4 regions of the Halobacillus sp. ABD4_316 genome follow, and region 2 is predicted to be linked to each of the others. Evidence: riboswitches for the same ligand, from Rfam matches in the RefSeq annotation. Region 2 holds a riboswitch; each other region holds the start of a gene.
What was found. Region 2 has a riboswitch for thiamine pyrophosphate ahead of ACXAJH_RS03965 (YkoF family thiamine/hydroxymethylpyrimidine-binding protein). Riboswitches for the same ligand answer to the same signal wherever they lie in the genome.
Positions count from the first base shown of each region.

Region 1: another riboswitch for thiamine pyrophosphate. It lies ahead of thiT (energy-coupled thiamine transporter ThiT); the one in region 2 lies ahead of ACXAJH_RS03965 (YkoF family thiamine/hydroxymethylpyrimidine-binding protein).
Region 3: another riboswitch for thiamine pyrophosphate. It lies ahead of tenA (thiaminase II); the one in region 2 lies ahead of ACXAJH_RS03965 (YkoF family thiamine/hydroxymethylpyrimidine-binding protein).
Region 4: another riboswitch for thiamine pyrophosphate. It lies ahead of thiW (energy coupling factor transporter S component ThiW); the one in region 2 lies ahead of ACXAJH_RS03965 (YkoF family thiamine/hydroxymethylpyrimidine-binding protein).

Region 1 covers NZ_JBSWZA010000005.1:168,250-172,582, reverse strand. The annotation lists gene ACXAJH_RS17750 (phospholipase D family protein) at 1-640, opposite strand, end outside; gene thiT (energy-coupled thiamine transporter ThiT) at 741-1,307, opposite strand; TPP riboswitch at 1,395-1,493, opposite strand; gene ACXAJH_RS17740 (alpha/beta hydrolase) at 1,575-2,321, opposite strand; gene ACXAJH_RS17735 (SDR family oxidoreductase) at 2,299-3,183, opposite strand; partial or broken gene yfkAB (radical SAM/CxCxxxxC motif protein YfkAB) at 3,383-4,045, shown strand; gene ACXAJH_RS17725 (hypothetical protein) at 4,101-4,333, shown strand, end outside.
Region 2 covers NZ_JBSWZA010000001.1:729,048-733,380, reverse strand. The annotation lists gene ACXAJH_RS03975 (ABC transporter ATP-binding protein) at 1-825, opposite strand, end outside; gene ACXAJH_RS03970 (ECF transporter S component) at 825-1,403, opposite strand; gene ACXAJH_RS03965 (YkoF family thiamine/hydroxymethylpyrimidine-binding protein) at 1,400-2,002, opposite strand; TPP riboswitch at 2,365-2,465, opposite strand; gene ACXAJH_RS03960 (hypothetical protein) at 2,684-3,613, shown strand; gene ACXAJH_RS03955 (hypothetical protein) at 3,938-4,168, opposite strand.
Region 3 covers NZ_JBSWZA010000001.1:84,125-88,457, reverse strand. The annotation lists gene thiO (glycine oxidase ThiO) at 1-870, opposite strand, end outside; gene tenI (thiazole tautomerase TenI) at 875-1,474, opposite strand; gene tenA (thiaminase II) at 1,471-2,166, opposite strand; TPP riboswitch at 2,276-2,383, opposite strand; gene ACXAJH_RS00535 (NUDIX domain-containing protein) at 2,428-2,868, opposite strand; gene ACXAJH_RS00530 (hypothetical protein) at 2,986-3,147, opposite strand; gene ACXAJH_RS00525 (hypothetical protein) at 3,240-3,488, shown strand; gene ACXAJH_RS00520 (hypothetical protein) at 3,539-3,772, shown strand; gene ACXAJH_RS00515 (2-thiouracil desulfurase family protein) at 4,043-4,333, opposite strand, start outside.
Region 4 covers NZ_JBSWZA010000002.1:289,444-293,776, forward strand. The annotation lists gene ACXAJH_RS08550 (PucR family transcriptional regulator) at 1-1,611, shown strand, start outside; TPP riboswitch at 1,700-1,809, shown strand; gene thiW (energy coupling factor transporter S component ThiW) at 1,889-2,377, shown strand; gene thiD (bifunctional hydroxymethylpyrimidine kinase/phosphomethylpyrimidine kinase) at 2,424-3,227, shown strand; gene thiM (hydroxyethylthiazole kinase) at 3,224-3,988, shown strand; gene thiE (thiamine phosphate synthase) at 3,985-4,333, shown strand, end outside.

The sequences.
Region 1 (4,333 bases), on a different contig from region 2:
TAATATTCAACAGCTTCATGTAGGATCGAAGCGTCACGTCAGGGGCCTCCTTGGCAATCGGATTGCCGATCCACCCTTCTCCTCCGTTACCCATCCAGGAAAACATCAGACGCCACGCACTCGAGTATAACGGATTGGAATCTCTCAGTTTGTCCAGATTGGTTAAGACGACGTTCACCCCGCCATCTTCCAGGCGGCGGATTGTTTCCGATTCATAGGAGCCGTAAATGGTATTGATTTGGTCGGTAATAAACACGACTTCAAGCTCAGGCACTTCTTCTTTTCTTTCTAATACAGCGTCCACGAGACGACTGCTGATTTCGGGAAATTCATTTTTCCCGTTCGTGTAGCCGTTGAAAAGAAACATATCAGCGACAATAAAATCATCCGCTTCCCCTATAGTGGCATACATCTCCTCAAAAACCTGAAGATCATGAACCGTATCCCCCTCTTGATTCTCATAGGAGAGGTCACGGAAAAACTCGATATCCTCCATCTGATGGACACCGCCCTCGTAGGAAACGCCTTCCGGGAGCGCTTTCCATGAGGTATGATAGGCAATCATGACCGAAAGGATCAGCACGATCAAAAGCAGCAGCCAGACCCATTTCTTCTTTAATAACCCCTTTATTTTTTTCATTCTTATCCCCCCTGGTCTCTGCCTGTCTTTTCACTACCCGGGGGTGTTTCAAACATGGAAAAAAAAGCCTTCTACCGCAGGGGCAGAAGACTTTTCTCATTTAATGAAGCAGCAGCTTTGGACGCTGTATGAACAAAAGGCTGATTACGATGGCGCTTAAGATAAACGCAGGCAGCATGTATCCGCCATTATAAACGAGGGAGTACAGCCAGACCGGCTGTCCTTCCGGCGCAAACTCACCGTAAAAGATGATCCCTGCTGCGAAGTGACCGAAGAAGCGGAGTACACTGCCGATAAAGCACCCCGCGATGATCCACCCGACGAGAGCTTTCGTTTCCTTGGAGCGGATCGCATTCCAAAGCGGTTTGGCCACGATTCCTGCCGCACCGATCACCGCAAACGCCACAATGTAGTCCAACAGCGTCTGCAAAGGGGTGATGATATAGGCACCGGTCAAAATCTGATAGATGCCGAGCAGCAGTCCAGTAGCCGCGCCTCCCTTCACGCCCCAGCGGAAGGCCATAATGAAGACCGGCACCATTGCAAACGAAACGGAACCGCCCTGGGCCCATAATTTAAATGATAAAAACGGAAGGATATCCAGTAGTAGTGCTAATGCGGAAAAGATCGCAATTTCTACTAAAAATAGGACTCTGCGGTTTCTCATTCCAGCATTCCTCCTTTAAAAAAAGACACAAAAAAAGCAATGCAGACAGGGACGCTTCCTGATGGAGGGATCCCGAATGCATTGCACCATCAAAAAAGCCGCCATCCCTGCGCCAGTACTAACTGACAGGTTCGAAGGGTCTGAACGAGGTTCACTCTCAGCCGCTAGGCTCCCCTTGTAGGCTTTGTACCGATTACTCTTCTTGCTATGCTTCTATTATATCAAACTTCTCTCCGATGACAAAACTTATTTCCCGGGCAATGGAGTCTATTTTGTATTCGTATACATCTGGAAGAATTCCAGACTGCGCTCGACAATCAAATCCTGGTCATGATCCAGTGTTGCGACATGGTAGCTGTTTTCCAAATGGACAAGCTCCTTGTGCTCCGAAAAGACCGAATCAAAGATCACTTCTGAATTATTGGGCGAGACGACGTGATCCTCATCCGAGACGAAAATCAGAATCGGGCAGTGAATCGTATCAAGCCGCTTTTTCACATGATCCATTAAGACCGTGATTTCGGTAATGGATTTGACCGGTGTTTTGTCGTAGGCCAGTTCATCCTGGCCGGGGTCTTTAATATCGGAGCCGATGGCATCAAGAAAACGTTCGTCTGTCGCCGCACTCTCCTCCATCACCGGGATGTCGATTGCTGCATTGATCGGAATAACCCCCTGGATGTCCTTATGCTCACCGGCCATATAAAGGGCAAGCGTTCCTCCCATGGATAAACCGACGACGAATATAGAACTGCACCGTTCATTCAGCCATTGATAGGCGCTCTCCACTGATTCGATCCAGTCCTTATAGGACGTCGTCTCCATATCCTCCGGTGCTGTGCCGTGTCCTTTCAACCGTGGACAGTAAACGGTATAGCCTTCGCGTGCGTATGCTTCTGCGAGCGGACGCATGCTCTGGGTCGTCCCTGTGAACCCGTGGGAGACGAGTATCCCCACCTCATTGCCCTCGTATTTGATTTCCTCTGCCCCATCAAGAATGCTGTACTCGGCCATCTGGTTTTCCTCCTTTTGTTTTGGTGGAACCTAATATCCGTTTCAATACCGCCTTTTCGAGCCATGCCCATGGAAGAATCCTTTTCAAAAGCACGTTGGTACGGACGCCCGCTCCGACTGGATAACGCAGTTTTTTCAGCTTGTCTTTTTGGATCAGTCCTGTCATGAGGTCGGCGACGGAAGCCGGCTGGGCCCGTGACTCTTCGTTCAAGGCACTCCACAGTCCTTTTATGTAGGAAGCATACGGCGACGAAGGATTGTGTACTTCCTCTGGAAGCTTCATACCGGACGACCAGATATTCGTCTGAAAAGAGCCTGGTTCAATCAACGCGACATCAATGCCGAATGGCTGCAGTTCAAAGCGCAGGCTTTCAGAAAGTCCTTCCAGCGCATGCTTGGACGATACATACGCCGATAACCCCGGAAAACCGATCAATCCACTGACACTGCTGACATTTAGTATTTTTCCGGACCCTTGGCGCCTCATGACGGGCAGAACAGCCTTCGTGACGGCTATAACACCAAAGACGTTCGTATCGAACTGCCGGCGGTATTCCTCAAGTGGGACCTGTTCCAGGAACCCTCCTACCGCATAGCCCGCGTTGTTCACGAGCACATCCACCCGCTCCAGTTGTTCTGCTTTTTCCTTAAAACGTTCAATCGAGGTATCATCCGTGACATCCAGCTGCCACACTTCAATCTTCTGCTTCACGTCTTCCGTCAGGTCTGCGTTTTGGAAAACCGACGCTTTTTCCATATTCCGCATTGTTGCAATGACACGGAAGCCTTTCTCTGCACATTTCACAGCGGTCTGCTGTCCGAATCCGCTGGAGGATCCGGTAATCATAACGGTTGGCTGCATCGATGGTGTCCTCCTTTATCTATTCGTCTACCCTTTTCCTTTCGTTGTCACACGGGGAAACTCCTTTTTCGATATGCAGGCGTTTCCTGCTTCTTTTTCACGTTCGTCAAGAAGGAATGGTATAGTTCGAGCTTGAATAATGTTAGAATAGGAAAGGTTAAGACCGAATCAATTAAATAGAAAGGAAGTTTCATATTTTATGAGTACCAACATGAAGCTTCAGAAGCTTACACCTGAGTTTGACCCGTGGGAAGCCTACATGGACGTGAAGGAACACGGGCATATGACGTTATCCAATATTGAATTTACGACGACGACGCTGTGCAATATGCGCTGCGAGCACTGTGCGGTCGGATATACCCTGCAGCAGAGGGACCCCGAAGCGCTGCCGATGGATTTGATCCGGAAGCGACTGGACGAGATTCCTCATCTGAGGACTTTGAGCATTACCGGCGGGGAGCCGATGATGTCGAAAAAATCCGTCGAAAACTATGTGCTGCCCCTGTTGAAATACGCTCATGAACGCGGCGTACGCACACAGATCAATTCCAACTTGACGCTTCCTTATGAGCGCTATATCCCGATCATCCCCTATCTTGATGTTTTACATATTTCGCATAACTGGGGAACGCTTGAAGAATTCATCCACACCGGATTCGCCCGCATGGAGCGCAAGCCTTCCGAGGAAAACCGGAAGAAATTCTTCGACCGGATGGTGGAGAACTCCCAGCGTCTCTCGCATGAAGGCGTGATGGTATCCGCGGAAACGATGCTGAACCGACGCACCTTCCCTTACCTGGAAGCGATCCACGATCATGTGAAGGAAATGAAGTGTGCAAGGCATGAAATCCATCCGATGTATGCCATGTAACAAATCTCATGACTAACATAACCCTTATAAATAAAGGAGAATTAGCTTGGATTACATATCATTAATATCAGGTATAGTAGGTACAATCATTGGGGGATTAATTACTTGGTTGAATACTAGGTACAACCTTAATAGACAGTTTAAGGAGCAGAGACAGAGAATAGAACAGCAGGAGAGAAAGGCTGAGTTAATTGCCCTAAATGCTGTACAGAAAGAACTCGTGTTTAACACCATTAAGTTAGGACAAATAAAAGAGATACTGCAATCTCAGGATATGAC
Region 2 (4,333 bases):
GTTCCGCTGCGATAACTCCTCCAGGGTAAATGGATAGGGAGGAGGGCAGTCTTCGTCTATGCTGTACTGCACAGCATAGGGAAGCCGGATCCCCTGATTGTGGATGGCGCGGCCCTGGTTATTGATGACTTCTTTTAACGGCCCCTTTGTAAGAATCCCGCCATCGGAGTGGAGTACAATGACATGCTTGAGAAGTTCCAGCCATCCTTCCAATCTGTGTTCGATCACAATCAAGGTGAGACTTCTAGTTTTTTTTATGGAAGTCAGAATAGTAATGAAATCACGAGCAGACTGCGGATCCAGATTAGCTGTCGGTTCATCCAGGAGAAGGATGTCCGGCTCCATCACCAGCACACAGGCAAGGGCCAGTTTCTGCTTCTGTCCGCCGGACAAGTGATGGATGAACGATGTTTTTTTATCCAGTAGATTCACCTGTGCAAGGACATCATCTATTTTGTGTTCCATCTCCTCAGCAGGTACATGAAGGTTTTCTAAACCAAAGGCGATTTCATCCTCGACGGTCAGCATACAAAATTGAGTTTCGGGGTCTTGAAAAACACTTCCAACAGTTTTAGCCAGCTCTCCCGGTTTGAAGTCGCTTGTTGAACGTCCGTAAATGGCAGCACGCCCATTCATCTCGCCATCCAAATCCTCCGGGTAAAGCCCGTTTATACATTGGACAAGCGAGCTTTTTCCTGAACCGCTCGGGCCAAGGATGAGGGTGTCCTGTTCGTTTTCGATGGAGAGGGTGATATCCGTCAATACGGTTTTTTCATTTTCTTCATACGTAAGCGTCAGGTTTTCCAATTGTACAGCCGTCTTCATCAGGAAGCCTTCTTCTTTCTTAATTCCCGCCCGAGAGCAAAACTGGAAAGGACGCCGGTACGGGCAAGTCCGTCAGCCACGGCTTTACCCAATACTCCGGAAATCACAGCGCCGCTGACCATACGGACAATCAGCATGGCAGCGACGTATCCACCACTTAACGCAGCGTATCCAGATTGGAAATACCCCCATGCGAAACTGAAAACGGCAGCCATCACGCCGGCGAGCATGAGTACAGAAAGATGATAAGACCGGTAACGCGTCAGAGCAAACGCACTTTCCGCTCCGAGTCCCTGAATCATTCCCGTTAGAATCAATAGGGGACCGGAAGCATTCCCGAGCAGAACTTCAATTGTCGCTGCGATGGTTTCAGAGAGAAAAGCTGCGCCCGGGCGGCGTAAAATATAGGCGGCAATGATGGATACGATAAACCAGATACCAAAGATAAAATCATATCCGATTGGACCAAAGAGACCTGAGAGAAGTTTTCCAACAGGCAGGAAAGCGAGATAGACGACAGCGAAAACGACGGACAAGACAGATAGAACAACGATTTCTTTGAGTTTCCAGTTTTTCATAAGATGCCCCCCCTGGAGGAAGGGCTGTTGACCGACACCGATACAGTCATGACGGTGTGAGACGACCCTGAAGCTTCTGTCTCACGGAAAACGTTTTCCAACCCTTCGAAAACCGTATGGGTATCTCCGTCAAGTCTTGTAGAATAGTGGGCGGGCGTCACTTGGATGCCCTTCGATTTCATCGCTTCAATCTGCTTGTATATTGTATCCATATAACTGTCCCCTCCCATTGGATAGAGCGAAAACTTAGCTGCTAATGGCTGGGTAATCGAGCGGGAAGTGTCTTCATTCCTCCGTTGCAGGGATTCAGCCAAATACGTGTCTCCAGCCGAGTCTCCCGGGCAACCGATTGAATAAGTCGCATGAAAAGCCGCATGAACACCTTCTTTGGAGACATGAAGAAGGATAGCCTTTGTCACATCAAAAATATGTTCCATCCGCCCCCGTACCGTCGTAGAGACATCATCGGTATCGAGCCATACTTTAGATGTATCCACTTCCTTTAAGCTTTCCAGAATTATACCCGCAAACTCATCACTCATCGGATGTATGGAAAACGAACACCCGGCAATTTTCGATGTACCACAAACTTGATTCATCCATCATTCCTCCTTTTTTTAAACACAAAGCTCTGTTAAAGTCTGTTGTTGTTATTTCAAACGAGTACTAAATCGTCTCCGTCTGGAATTAGGGGTCCGGCCCGTTGTTTACTCAGAGCATGGGATGGCAGGGAAAACCGTCCGCTTTCCGCGGGGAACGAAGTTTGAGGAGGCTCACGGTACCCCGTGGGAAGGGAGTCATTCCCAAGGCCGCCTCCTGCAAATCCCATGACAGAAAGGGGTGATAGGAGCTCACATGTTAAATAACAACACCAAGCAATAACAGAGCCAAACACAAAAAAACTGCATCCCATGGGAATGCAGTCCGTTGATCGATGAATAAAACCTGTAAAGGCCTGATTGATAGAACGGCTGCACTTCCCCACGCTAGTATTATCTAGTTCGGGTGCCAAGGGTCGGATCATCCTCTCAGCCGCTCGCAGCAGCTCCCCTAGTGCCTCATATGTATACAGTTTTTTGTATTGACTCTATCGTAGCGGATGTTGGAATATTTGTAAATGTTTATTCTCCTTTTTATGAATACGAATGATAGAGTTCATTTTCAAAATCTTCCAATCGTGATACGCTGAAGATAATAGAATCTGTCATATCTTGAGTGGAATAAAAGAGTCGGACAATCAGAAGACAAGGGATACCATCAATGGGAAGGGGAAGACAGATATGAACACTCACATGAATCGCACAAGCAGGTGGATGAAGCGGTATGCACGTCCATTGGAAGCAGCCAGATGGGAAGCACTTTTTGAGAGAGGTCCTAAAGAAAAAGTCCTCGTATACTTGAGTGCGTTCCAAAATGAAGATGGAGGTTTTGGTCACGGAATTGAGCCGGATTTTCAACTTCCAGCTTCGTCTCCAATGGCCACATGGGCAGCTTCCCAAGTGCTTGCTGAATTGAATGTATCTTCCAAAGAGCCGCTGCTTCAACAGATGGTTTCCTACCTCCTTCGCTCATACGATCGTCAATCAGGGATGTGGCCTTCGGTTATTCCTGAAGTCAACCATTTTCCTCATGCGCCCTGGTGGTCGTGGAGGGAAGGGGTGCAGTCCAACTGGATGTTTAACCCGGGGGCGGAATTGGCCGGTTTTCTCATCGACTGCTCTCAAAGGGATACAGAAGCCTGGAAAACGGGTGTGGCTGGAGCCGTTAAAGCTGTTGAACATTTGATGAGTGTCAGTGAGATGGATTTCCACGAATGGCAGTGTTTTCAAAATCTACTAATCTCCCTGGACAAGCATAAAGGACTCGTCCATAATCAAATGCCTTACGGGCTTGATCAGGTGCAGTCCCACCTTCTTACGTTAGGCGAGAACTGTTTCAGTCAGGATCCTTCGGAATGGGGAAGTGGGTACGGTGCGCTTCCGACTGACATAATATCGTCCCCACAGCATCCGTTGTATGCTAAATACAAACCTTTAGTTTTGGAAAACATCCGTTATTATTTGAAAACGCTGAAGGAAGAAGGCATCTGGGATATCAGCTGGGACTGGGGAGACGGAACAAAAGCTTTTGCTGCAGCTGAACAACAGTGGAAAGGAATTACGGCGGTTCAGCGTTGGAAAATTATCCATGCTTTTCAAGGGGAATGGTAAAACGGAAGAGAGGCTGTAGCGCCTCTGTCGGACGTAGATGTTGGAAAAAGAGAGGTTATTGGGATCCTGTTTGCTTTACTGAACAGCAAGTGCTGGTTTTGTGGTCATCCTTGTCCATGAGGTGAACGTCCATGTGACCGGGAGTATTGGTGTCGATGTTATTGATGGCTGAATCAAACAGTGTTTTACAAGCGTCTGCTCAGTGGATGACCTGAAGGAGACACCCCTCGTTTAAACCTGACCACTTTTCGTGAATTATCTTTTTCCCTGAATATAAAGGAATAAAGAAAACCGGGATACATGTGTTATGTATCCCGGTTATTTTTATGGCTTAAATAATCTTAGTTTTAAGTTGTCTTCATTCTGAGAGCAGTCCAGATAAGGAAGTTTTTCATAAGGATAGTACCGCACAGTTGTCGGGTTCATATCAAGCAGGCCGAATAGTTCCTTCATATCCGTAATCCGGTTCAATTGAATGAGCGTATCTTTCCCTGCGAACGATTGGAATCTTGCAGACGTAAATCCTTCTTCCTTGATAAAGTTAAGAATGTCCATTAGTTAGTCTCCTTATGGCCGTAAGCTGGTTGGACATGTGCTCATTATATTTTCATAGACGTAACCGGATTCAATCCCTACCGGCTGTTATTCTACAATAACAAATATCTCGGGAAATAGCCAACTTTTCCCGTTTACTTATTGTTTTTGTAATATAAAAAAGAA
Region 3 (4,333 bases), 640 kb from region 2:
AACGAGGCGTCGGGCTTTTTCCATCAATTGAAAAAGGCCCTCTACAGTAACGGACTCGTCGAAGGAACCCACCTGTTCAGTGGCGCCGATAACGAGGCGGTTTCCCGCCTTCGGAACGATGTAGCAGCCTTTTGTGAAAAGGGTCCCTGTGATGAGCGGCCGTTTCGTCCGGACAGAAAAGCACTCCCCTTTGACCGGGTACGTTTCCACAATGGTGCGTTCAGCATTCAAAAGCGAAGCACTCCACGCCCCGGCCGCTGCGATGACAGCATCCCCTGTATACGTGCCTCCGATGGTGCTGACTCCAATGATCCGACCGTTTTCTTCCACCAAACCGGTGACGTCCGTGTGTTCCAGGAAATCCGCGCCGAGCGCTGCGGCCGAAGCCGCATACGCTTTTGTCAGCTTTGGTGCGTCTACCTGTCCGTCTTCCGGCAGGTATAATGCTCCTGTAATCCTGTCGGAAAGAGACGGCTCTGTATCACGCATTTCATCACGATCGATCCACCGGGCTGTTTCACCGACCGCTTCCTGCGATTTCCCCAGCTGCTTCCACGCTTCCTTTTCCTCATTCGTAAGGGCAATTTTATACAACCCTTTCTGCTGGAGTCCGATATCCACCCCGCTGAGTTCTTTCAATTCAGCTGCAAGAGAAGGAAACATCGCCCGGCTCGTTCTCGCCATTTGAAAAAGCGGATCGTCCCCTTCCCATTCGGACTGAGCCCCAAGCATGCCGGCGGCGGCGCTTGATGCTTTCTGTCCAGTTTTCCCCCGGTCGATGACGAGGACTTTTTTCTGCCGCTTAACCAGCTGATACGCAATAGAATTCCCAATCACTCCACCACCCACAACAATTGCGTCATAAAACATCCCTTCATCTCCTTCCCAGTCGGTATTGATAACGGCGGACCGCCTTTTCCGCATCGTCTGCTAATAGAATGCCGGATAGTACAGCCGCTCCCGACGCTCCAAAGGGCTGAAGACGGCTGACATTTTCCGGTGTCAATCCCCCTATCGCGGTGACAGGCAGCGAGACTGCCTGTGTGACCCTCTGCAGAGCCTCGAGCCCGCGTCCCGCCGATCCAGGCTTGGATGCTGTCTCAAAGACATGTCCGAACAAAATAAAATCTGCTCCCCGTTTTTCTGCAGTGACAGCTTCTTCTACAGAATGGACCGAACACCCGGCGTTTAAAAAAGGAAAAGCCCGCTTAACCTCTTCGACCGGAAGACTGTGTCCGGCCAGCTGCACGTGAGGCACTGCTTTTGCCACGGCTACATCCACCCTGTCATTGATGACGAGCTTTTCGGTTGGAAACCCAAGGTCTGTCAAAGCATCTACAGTATCCGCCACTTCACTTGCGGACCACTGCTTTTCACGAAGATGGAAGAAATCAATCATCGGTTCAATCGCAGCCACCCTTGTGCACAGTTCCTCCCTGGACTGCCGCCCTGTGGAAATGACGTGCAGTTTCATTCACGTCCGGCTGCGATCGACTGTTTTAAATCAAACGGCCATTCCTCCATACGGTAAGCCATTTCCCAGAACATATATTCATACTGACTGCTGATGATAAACAATTCCTTCATCCGGGATCTGCCGGCATCTGTTTTCGCTTCAGCCAGTTCATCAAGGCGCTCGATCTGCTCTTCTACAAGCGTCCGGAACCAATCCCCTCCGTAAGCCGCAATCCATTCCTGATAGACCGGTTCTTCCGGTGACGATTCTTTCAAATGTTCGCCGACTTCATAATACAGCCAGTAGCACGGAAGAATCGTCGCAATCACATCCCCTAAGTCCCCGTTATACGCTCCTCTGTACATATGGGACGCATACGCATAGGCCGTTGGTGACGGTTTGAACTGCTCCCGCTCTTCCTGCGTAATGCCGAGCTGCTTCAAAAAATTCTCATGAAGCCCAAGCTCAGCTTCATACGTACTTTGAGCATGAGACGCCATATTGGCCATGACAGCCATATCTTCAGACTTTGCAGCTCCCAGTGACTGGACACGGGCAAAATGAGACAAGTAATACGAATCCTGAAGCACATAATAACGGAACTTTTCGAGAGGAAGCGTTCCCTCTCCAATCCCTGTGACAAAAGGATGGTGAAAACTTCCCTCCCAAATCTCATCCACGGCCTTTCTGATTTCTTCTGAAAATGTCATATCCACTCTCTCCTTTGTTGAACGATCCGCCACTGATTTTTCCCACTAAAAAAGCCACTTTCCCCGGCATAGGAAAAGTGGCTGATATACATTTATTTTCATAGACATGTATAGGTATCGGCCACTTCCCTACGCTGGTATAAACCAGATCAGGTTCCAAGAGTCTTAAAGCATCACTTTAATCTCAGCCTTTGAGAAGGCACCCCTAGTGGATCGCTCGTTATTCAATTCCCTTTCATCGTAACACGTTAGAATTTTTTGTCAAAAACAGATTTTCGACTGCCGTTCCACGGCTTTCTGGATACTGTTGGCGGTCCATGGAGGAATCGGGACGGGACTCTCGTTTAGACCCGGCTCGACCCAGACCATGTCCGCCACTTCTTCCGGACTCTTTATATAGGGCTCTCCTGTGAAATCCGTAGTCAAAAACACGATATTCAGAACCTGGATATCCCCGATTAAAAAAGTATTGCTGTGTACATAGGTAAGGTCCCCATCCAAAGTGAGGCCGATCTCCTCTTTAATTTCACGGCGGACGTTATCTTCCAGCACATCAAGGGAATCCGGACTGAACTCCATTTTCCCTCCAGGCAGCGAATACAATCCTCCCGCGTGCTCCTCTTCCGGTGACCTTTGAATAAGTAGAATATGGTCCTCTTTCATAATGGCCGCTTCTACGTTTATGATATAAGAATACGACATATACAAACCTCCTTTTTTAACCAATCCTTACCAAATTCGACACACCGCTTCAATTTCCTCCCCCTCATGAAGAAAAGACTATTGAGCATATTCATAGTGTCTCTTTATTATAAACCGTTACACAGAACGGATAATAACGTCTTTGACTTTCTGCATCGCTCCATCAATGGCAGAAGCCTTCAGGGAAGCGAGGTAGACAACGACACCTGCTCCTTCTTCCACCTTACCAAAGCGCTGGATATCCACGATAATGGTCCTCTGCAGGGAAGGACAAGTCAAGTCATTTCATTCTAAAAACACCCGCCCTTTTCAGGACGGGTGTTTTTTTATGCTCATCTCAGGTAAAATATGGCTCGGAGAGGAGGAAAACAATGACACAACTGAAAGTCCTTTCTGCGTGGAACATCCTTCCCGCTGCGCTTTTGATCACTGCCGGATGGTTTCTGTTGGATGTCAATCCATCCAACACCTACACGGGATCCCTCTTTCTTATCCTGTTCTGGACAGTGAAAAGCGGACTGGACGCCTGGAGGTATCACTTGATCCGCCAAAATAAGCATGCCATTTTAAACTTCGGCTTTACCGCTGTCAGTCTTGTCTTGTTGTTTTATGTCCTCTAAGGGAAGGCAGCAGTTAAAGAGAACCATCCACTTATAAGGAGCGGATACATATGTTAAAAAAGATTCGAATCCTCTTATCAGTCATAATCATCCTTTTGTCCGGCTACGGATTATGGACAGATAAATCAGGAGACCTTTTGTCTTTCACTCTCGCAGGTTTTGCCATTCTTATGGTTATCCTTGGCCTTGAAGAACAAAAAGAAACAACCAAAAAGCGTGCCTCCATTTATTATGCGGTCTCTGTTTTCTGTCTGTTTACTTCCATAGCCGGATTCATCCAATAATAAGAGTCCCTTTAGATGAGATCCCTATTCCTGCAAACGCGACTTAAACATCCTAGATCGCATAAGGGAAGGCGACGTGGAGTGTTCGATGGTGACGCCTGTGGAAAAGCATAAGGTGAAGATCCACTTGGGCAGGTGGTTTTCGTGCCCAAGTCAGCTGAGGCCGTGCCCGCGGCGGGCATCCACCGATAGGCGGAGCGTGACAATCGCAGTCCCCCCCTCGAGGAGAAAAGCTTTTCTACATGAGGAGAGCCCCTGGAGAGGGGCTCTTTACACCAACGTATGGATAAAATCAATTTCACTCATCACCTGTATGCCGTTCCGTTCAAGCAGGGCCGCCGTGACCCCTTTTCCAGTAACCTGTCTCCCGCTGAACGTGCCGTCATAGACGAGGGTACTGCCGCAGGACGGGCTTCCCTCCTTCAACACTACCGTATCAATCTGCAGATCTCTTACCGTTTCCAACGTCAAATATGCCCCTCTTATGTACGTCTCTGTTACATCGGTTCCTGTCTTTTCCATTACACGGGCCCGGCCTTTCAGGACATCCTCTCCATCACC
Region 4 (4,333 bases), on a different contig from region 2:
GAGCGTGATGTGGAGTGGATCTCTGTCATAGAGACGCCTGTCGAAAATTTTGTGAGAAACAATGAATTTGTTCTCAGCACGGGAGTGGGATGCGGGGAGGATATCCCGGCCCTGGAGGCCTACGTGAAGGATGTCATCCGGTCAGATGCTTCCATTCTGGCTTTTGCCACCGGCCGTCATTTGTTTAAAATCCCTGATCGTATCATTGCTCTAGCTGAACAACATGAGCTCGTGCTTGTGGAAATCCCCTGGGAAGTACGGTTTGCGGATATTCTTCAAGGCGTGCTGCAGTTAATCAATGATGAGAAACAGAAGATTCACAGGCATGTCGAAGGGATCCGTCAGGAATTGATCAATTGCGTGCTGAATGGGAAGGGACTTCAGGAAATCACGACCATCCTCTATCAATACACAGGGCTGCCCAATGCCATCAGTGACCATTTGAAGCACATCCGGGCCAATCAGCATTTTGATTCTTCCCTGATTGAAGCGTTGAACGGGCGTAAAGAAGCGGTTGTTTCTTTAATTGAGCATCCTTTCCGTGTGGAGCACCCGCTTACACATTTTATAGAAGCTTATCAAATCGGTGAAGAATGCTGTTATCAGCTTACGATTCTATCCAACTATAAGAAACAGGGATATTTGTTGTTTCAGCCGGAAAAGGACCAAGAGGTAACAACAGAGATGATGACGATTCTTGAGCACACGCTGACCGCCTGTGCCCTTTATTTCGTGAAGGAAAATGCCATCGAAATGACAGAAATCCGTCTCAAGGATAACTTTCTTTTGGAACTGGCGAAGCAGGAGCAGCGCATGGACAAGCAGCTGTTGTCGAAAGCCAGGCTTCTCGGCTATGATCTTGAGAAACCTTACGTCTGCTTTGTCGGAGAGGTTCTGTTCCATCGGCCGGCAAGCCGTTCAGTAGGAAACGATGGACAGCTTCCCTCTTCTTCTTCTCTACAGAGCCGCAACTATTACATCCAGAAGGAGGCCGCTTATGCCGGGCACATGGTGGGACGGCAGGTGATGACGACCTTTGATGAAGAGAGAGTCATCATCTTTCTGGAGGCGGATAAAGCAGGCAGTGAGGAAGCAGCGAATCAATTTCTGGACCTTGTCGAAAGGCGTTTGTTCGAACTGCTGGCTGGTGTCACGATCCAATGGGGGATTTCGTGTCATAAAGAAGGGTATCAAGTCTTCCATCACAGCTATGAGGAAGCGCGGACAGCCCTGCAGATGGGAGAGCAGCAGAACGAGGCCGGGGGCCGGACATTCTTTAAGGAGACAAGGATGAACAGGCTTTTGATGGCCTTATCCCATAAAAAAGAAATCGAGGATATTGTTCAGGATACTCTCCAGCCCCTGATTGATTATGATCAGAAAAGGCAGGCGGAGCTTCTTCATACATTTATGGTTTATAACAAGTACAACAGCAATGTCAGCCAGACATCGAGGGCACTGAATCTGCACCGGCAGTCCCTTCTGCACCGGCTGAGGAATATTGAACAGCTGACGGGGTTGTCCTTGTTGAACGCGGATGATTTATTTTTACTGGAGCTGAGTGTGCGGCTGTGGCTCCTGAAAAAAGTAGAGAAGCCCGGGCCGCAGTGAACGGAAGTCTTTTTGCCTGGCTGCATGAGGCAGGAGATGATGACAGATTCAACCAGTTTTGTTATGATGGATGCAAGTGAATAGATTTCAAAACTACTAGGGGAGCCTGAAGAGGCTGAGAGGAAAGCATGGACGCTTTCTGACTCTTACGTACCTGATCTGGTTAATACCAGCGGAGGGAAGTAGTCACATGATCGTCATTGATCGACTTCTTCTATCAAAACCAGGTCCCCGGTGGACCTGGTTTTTTATTTTATTCCCAGGAAGGAGCTGACTGATGAATAAAACCAGAATTCTTACATTCATGGCCGTCCTTGTGGCCGTAGGTACACTAGGCTCGCAGTTTTTATCGTTTCCCGCTGGAGCAGCCAAAGCCTACCCTGTCCAGCACGCCGTCAATGTCATGGCAGCCGTAATGCTCGGTCCGATTCCAGCGGTGGCGGTCGCTTTTGTCATCGGCCTGCTGCGTTTTCTGCTGGGACTCGGGACGATTCTGGCTTTTCCCGGAGGTATGTTCGGGGCGTTTTTTGCCGGTGTATTTTATAAGGTTTATGCACGGAAGCTTTCTGCAGCAGCAGGAGAAGTGCTGGGCACAGGTGTGATTGGTGCTCTGGCCGCCGTTCCCTTCGCCAGCTGGTTCATGGGAAGCTCAGCAGCGGTCTTTGCGTTTCTTCCGTCGTTTCTAGTGAGTAGTCTGTCAGGAGCGGTCATTGCTGTGTTCCTTTTATCAAGAGTGAAGGTGGAAAGCCCGCTCCCGCAGTCCTGATGAAATCCAATTGAAAAGAATGATTGATAGGAAAGGAAGTGGTTCAATGAAACCCGCATGTGTATTAACAATTGCCGGTACGGATCCAAGTGGAGGAGCCGGCATCCAGGCCGATTTGAAAACATTCCAGGAATTGAAAAGCTATGGTATGAGTGTGGTGACTTCGGTTGTCGCCCAAAATACGACAGGAGTCAAAGATGTGCATCATCTCCCTGACTCCTTCCTCCGTGAGCAGCTGTTTGCGGTAAGTGATGATATGCCGGTGCACGCTGTGAAGACAGGGATGATTGCCAATAAGGAAATGATGCAGGTCATTAAAGACTGGATGCAGACCATCGATGCTCCGTATATTATGGACCCTGTCATGATTGCTCAAAGTGGAGATCCGCTTGTAGAGCAGGAAGAACAGATCTATTTAAAAAGGCATCTTGTACCAGAATCGACGCTTGTCACCCCCAATATTCCGGAAACAGAAACCCTTCTCAATCGAAGGATCCATCATGAAGAGGATATGAAGGAAGCAGCTGTGGAAATTGTAGAACAGCTGGGAGCCGGTGCTGCGCTTGTAAAAGGCGGCCATTTAAAAGGGAAAGCGGTCGACTTTCTATATGACGGATATGAGCTGCACACCTTCGAAGAAGAACGGATTGATTCAGCGAATACCCATGGCACAGGCTGCACGTACTCGGCTGCTATAGCCGCTTATATGAGCCAGGGATATCCGCTCGCGCAGGCGGTAGAGAAGGGCAAGCATTTTGTGACAGAGGCTATTCGCCATTCTTTCGATCTTGGTAAAGGGGACGGCCCGACCAATCATTTCGCTGTACGCAGGGAGGTTTTTCATCCATGACACAAACATTGATCCAGAAGCTGCGGAGTGAACGCCCTTTGATTCATAACATTACCAATGCAGTCGTCATGAATTATACAGCCAACGGCCTGCTTGCTCTCGGCGCTTCGCCGATTATGTCGAATGCCGTTCAGGAAGCCGGGGATGTCGCTCGTTTGGCAGACGGCCTTCTGTTGAATATCGGCACATTGAACGAGCAGCAGGTGGAAGCGATGCTGGAGGCGGGAAAAGCGGCGAATGAAGCCGGCGTCCCTGTCGTTCTGGATCCTGTAGGAGTCGCTGCCACCTCCTACAGGGAAGAGGCCTGTAGGAAAATATTGTCGACGGTTCATGTCGATGTGATCAAAGGCAATGCGGGAGAACTGGCTTTCCTTGCTGGAGAGAAAGTCGAAACAAAAGGGGTGGACTCTGGAGAAGCCTCCAATACCGATGAGATTGCTCTCAAAGTTTCTGAACTTTATCAGACGATGGCTGTCTGCACAGGCAAAACCGATGTGATCGGGTATGAAGGAGAAGTCTTCAAAAACGATACAGGACACCAATGGCTTTCAAAAGTCACAGGATCCGGATGTCTGCTAGGTGCCGTTCTCACTGCGTTTCTTGCCATTGAAGGAGACCGCGCAGGAAACGTCCGGGCCGGTCTCTATCATTTTGGTAAAGCAGCAGAACAGGCCGCTTCTCACCCTCATGTGTCAGGACCCGGGACATTTGTTCCTGCGTTTATCGATGCTCTGGGAGCAGAAGAGGAGGCGGACCGGTGAATTTGGAACAGCAGCTCAGAAAATATTTGATCATGGGCAGTCAGGACTGTGACAGGGACCCTTTATCCATCCTGGACGAAGCGATTGAAGGGGGCATTACGGCTTTCCAATTCCGGGAAAAAGGGGAAGGGGCGCTGCAGGGGGATGAAAAATATCAGCTGGCGGCTGCATTGCAGCAGCGCTGTAAATCCGCCGGTATTTTATTCATCGTAAATGATGATGTGGACCTTTTCCGCCGATTGAACGCGGAAGGCATCCATGTCGGTCAGTCGGATGAACACGTCAAGGGGATCCGGGAGGCACATCCTGATGCGGTGATCGGTCTGTCCGTCTCCGACCTGGATG